DNA from 2 places in the Achromobacter sp. 1011791174 genome. Region 1 is predicted to be linked to the other one. Evidence: riboswitches for the same ligand, from Rfam matches in the RefSeq annotation. Region 1 holds a riboswitch; the other holds the start of a gene.
What was found. Region 1 has a riboswitch for glycine ahead of gcvT (glycine cleavage system aminomethyltransferase GcvT). Riboswitches for the same ligand answer to the same signal wherever they lie in the genome.
Positions count from the first base shown of each region.

Region 2: linked by a shared signal. The riboswitch ahead of AC6LJ5_RS23385 (D-amino acid dehydrogenase) and the one ahead of gcvT (glycine cleavage system aminomethyltransferase GcvT) in region 1 are both predicted to bind glycine.

Region 1 is NZ_JCBANH010000145.1:7,703-9,900, reverse strand. Features, by position in the region: gene gcvT (glycine cleavage system aminomethyltransferase GcvT) at 1-900, opposite strand, end outside; glycine riboswitch at 981-1,115, opposite strand; glycine riboswitch at 1,145-1,239, opposite strand; gene AC6LJ5_RS28895 (ZIP family metal transporter) at 1,349-2,198, opposite strand, start outside.
Region 2 is NZ_JCBANH010000084.1:13,481-15,678, forward strand. Features, by position in the region: gene ampC (class C beta-lactamase) at 1-935, opposite strand, end outside; glycine riboswitch at 1,108-1,209, shown strand; glycine riboswitch at 1,213-1,294, shown strand; gene AC6LJ5_RS23385 (D-amino acid dehydrogenase) at 1,341-2,198, shown strand, end outside.

The DNA.
Region 1 (2,198 bases):
GGCCATGTGGGCGCGCATCACGCCGCGCTCCTGCAGCTTCAGGCCCAGGAAGGCGGCCGGGGTGGCGAATTGTTCCAGCGCGTCGCGGCCGATGAAGCGGCGCTCGGCGTTCTTCAGCGACACCGTCCAGGTCAGGCCGGCCTGGTCGGGCTGGATCAGCTCGTCCATGTCCTGACCGTAGAGATTCATGCCGGCTTCCAGGCGCAGCGTGTCGCGCGCGCCCAGGCCGCAGGGACGCACGCCTTGCGCCGCCAGGTCGCGCCACAACGCGACGGCCTGCGTGGCGGGCAGCACGATCTCGAAGCCGTCCTCGCCGGTGTAGCCGGTGCGGGCCACCAGCGTGTCGTCGCCCACCTGGGCGGCCACGAAGGGCGTCAGCGGTTCGCTGGCGGCCTGCCAGGCCGGACGCGCGGCCCAGACCTTGGCGCGGGCGTTCGGGCCCTGCACGGCGATCATGGCCAGGTCGCGGCGCGGCGCGATGGCCACGTCGAACTTGCCGGACTGCCGGACGCGCTGCATCCAGGCGATGTCCTTGTCGGCGGTGCCGGCATTGACCACGACGCGCCACTCATCGGCGGCGAAGAAATAGATGATCAGGTCGTCGATCACGCCGCCCTGCGGATTGAGCATGCAGCTGTACAGCGCCTTGCCCGGCACGGTCAGCTTGGCCACGTCGTTGGCGACCAGGCGTTGCAGGAAGGCGAAGGCGTCCGGGCCGGTCACGTCGACGTTGAGCATGTGCGAGACATCGAACATGCCGGCGTCCTGGCGCACGGCGTGGTGCTCTTCCAACTGCGAGCCGTAGGCCAGCGGCATGTCCCAGCCGCCGAAGTCGACCATTCGGGCGCCGGAGGCGATGTGTTCGTCGGCCAGCGGGGTGCGTTTGAGGGTTGCGGACATGCGCGGGAACTCCGGAGCGGCAGCGTTGCCAGGGTTGCGGAAAGCCGCCAGCGGACACGCGTCCACGGCACGGCTGAATCTTCCGCCCCTCTGTCCTTTTGCCTGAGAGTTGCCCCGCGTGGCGGGTGTGCACCTTCGGCGCCTGGGCTGCCCGCTACGTCCCCATTCGGGACGGCCTGAAAGGCGCGGCGCCAGGTCTCTCCAGAGTGCTGTTTTGCCGCGTCGACCGAAAACCGGGACAGGGCAAGCATGGACGGTATGGGTTACCTGAGCGATTCCGGGCGAATTGCGCCTTCGGCGGCGGCCAGCGTGATGGCCGCTCTCTCCCGCAACATGCGTGACAGCGGCGCAAGCATACATCGAAACCCCGGGCGCCGGAAAGCGAGGAAACCCGGCAGTCCGCGCGCCGTTCGGGCGGCCGCGACAGACCGGGAGCAAGCCGCCGCCACTAACCCAGCGCGGTGTCCAGCAGCATCATCAGCACGAAGCCCAGCATCAGCCCGCCGGTGGCATGGACCTCGTGTCCCTTGCGGTGCGATTCGGGAATGATTTCATGGCTGATGACGAACAGCATGGCCCCGGCGGCAAAGCCCAGTCCCCACGGCAGCAAGGCCGCCGACCAGCCCACCACGGCAGCGCCCAGCACCGCGCCCAGCGGCTCGACCAGGCCCGACAGCATGCCCAGCGCCACCGCGAAGGCGCGCTTGTAACCGGCGGCCATCAGCGCCACCGCCACCACCAGCCCTTCGGGAATGTCCTGGATGGCGATGCCGGTGGCCAGCGCCGTGCCGCGCAGCGGGTCGTTGCCGGCATAGCCCACGCCGATGGCCAGCCCTTCGGGCAGGTTGTGCAGCGTGATGGCGAACACGAACAGCCAGGTGCGGCGCAGGCGATGCGCCTCGATGCCTTCCCTGCCCTTGATGAAATGCTCGTGCGGCAGGCAGCGGTCCATCAGCAGCAGCACCGCCGCGCCCAGCAGGATGGCGGCGCCCACCAGGATGCCGGCGCCCCAGGGGCCATGCCCCAGCTCGCCCGCCGCGGCGATGCCGGGCGCCACCAGAGAGAAGGCGCTGGCGGCCAACATCACGCCGGCGCCAAAGCCGTACAGGCTGTCCTGCACCTTCTGCGGCAAGGTCTGGGCGAACAGCACGGGCAGCGTGCCCAGCGCGGTCGCGGCGGCGGCCATCATGCCGCCCAGCAGCGCGTCGGCCACGTGCGGCGCGCGCACGTCCAGGCAGACCCAAAGCTGGTACAGGGCCAGGCAGGACACCAGCACGGCCAGCGTCCAGATGCTGACG
Region 2 (2,198 bases), on a different contig from region 1:
TTGAAATTGCCTTCCAGCACGGTATCCAGCGGCGCCGGATAGCGATACTGCTCCCACACCAGGTCCTGCGTCATGCCGCCCAGTTCGAAGTAGCCCCGGTGCGTGTCGGCGATGGCCTGATCCAGCTTGGCGTCGCCGCTGGTGCCGCCCAGGTTCAGTTCCACGAAGCGCAGCAGGTCGCGGGCGCTGGTCTTGACGCCGTAGGCCTCGTCGGCCAGCACGCCGGGACTCACGCGCACCGGCTGGTTGCGCTTGTCGTAGCCCTGCGCGTAGCGCGCCATCTGGTCGGCCGGCACCTGCAGATAGGTGCTGGGCAGGCCCAGCTTGGGCAACAGCGTGCCCTGCATCAGCGGCACATAGGCCTGGCCCATGGCATTGGCGGTGGCCACGCCCAGCATGCCGATGCTGGGATTGGCATACGTGCGGCGCGTGCCCTCCGCGTAGCTGGGTTGCCAGGCCTGCAGATAGGCCATGAGCTGGGCGCGGTCGCGCACCGTGTCAGGCACCTGCAGCGGAAAGCCGCCCGCCGTGTGCGTGGCTAGGCCCAGCAGCGAGACCTTGCCAAAAGCGCTGCCCGCCAGCTCGGGCACGTGGCGCTCGACCGGATCCGCCAGCGACAGCCGACCCAGCGCCTGCGCATAGGCGGCCAAGGTGGCCGAATAGGTCTTGCTGATCGAGCCCACTTCGAACAGCGTGTCGTTGGTGACCGGGACGCGCGTCTCCCAGGATGCCAGGCCGAAACTGTAGAAATGCTGCTCGCCCTGCCGGGTCACGGCCACCGCCATGCCGGCGATTTCATGCTGCTTCATCACCGTCAGCACGGCCGCGCGCACGCGGGCGTCGGCGTCGTAGATGGGGGACAGCGCCGACGCGGGCAGCGATGCGGCAAGGGCAACGGCCAGCAGGCAGCGGCGGAACAAGGCGGACAGGCGCATGGAGAACTCCCGGAAAACAGCGCAAGCAAGGCGGGCGGGGCCAGGCGGCGGCGACCGGCATGCCGGCGCGCGCCCCGCGCGAACCCAGGATGGTAGCGCCGCCACGCCCATACTGGTACTAACCCTGAATTCCAGGACGCGAAATATTTGGCTATCCTGCCACGGTCGTAGCAAACACCCCGCAGAAGAGACTCGCCCCGGCCCGGCCGCGCGGCGGGCGCCGACGGAGCAACCGCCCCGGAAACTCTCAGGCAGACAGGACTGCGCGGTGTAGACGATCTGGAGAGAGGCGCATTGCGCGCCCACCGAAGGGGAACCCCGGCACGCGCCGGGCAAAGCTCTCAGGTACCGGGACAGATGGGGTGCAGCGGCCGGCCGGCCGTCGCCACGCCATCTGGAGCAATCATGCCCCGCATCGCCATCATTGGCGCCGGTATCACCGGCGTCACGTCCGCCTACGTCCTGCGCAAGCAGGGTTACGACGTTTCCGTCTACGACCGCCAGCGCTATCCCGCGATGGAAACCTCCTACGCCAACGGCGGCCAGCTGTCGGCCAGCAACGCCGAGGTCTGGAACAGCGCCGCCACCGTGCTCAAGGGTCTGCGCTGGCTGGGCCGCAGCAACGCGCCGCTGCTGCTCAATCCGCGCTTCAGCTGGCACAAGTATTCCTGGCTGCTGCAATTCATGCGCCAGATCCCCAACCACCGCCGCAACACCATCGCCACCACCCGGCTGGCGATCGAGGCGCGCCAGCACCTGTACGACATGGCCGAGGCCGAAGGCATCGACTTCGACCTGGAGCGGCGCGGCATCCTGCACATCTACCACGACGCCGCCAGCTTCGAGGCCGCGCGACGCGGCAACGAGCTGCTGCGCGAAGGCGGCCTGGAACGCTACGCGGTCACGCCCGAGGAGGCTCGCGACATCGAGCCGGCGCTGCAAACGGCCTGCCACGCCGGCTTCTACACGCCGTCCGACGCCACCGGCGACATCCACAAGTTCACGCGCGGGCTGGCCCAGGCCTGCGAGCGACTGGGCGTGCGCTTCGTGCAGGACGCCGACGTCGCCGCGATCGCGGCCGACGGCACGGGCTACGCGCTGGACCTGGCCGGCACGGACGGCGGCGACGACCGGCACCAGGCCGACGCCGTGGTGGTCTGCGCCGGCGCGGCCAGCCGACGCTTCGCGCGGCAGCTGGGCGACACGGTCAACATCTATCCGGTCAAGGGCTATTCGATCAGCGTGCACCTGGACGACGCCGCC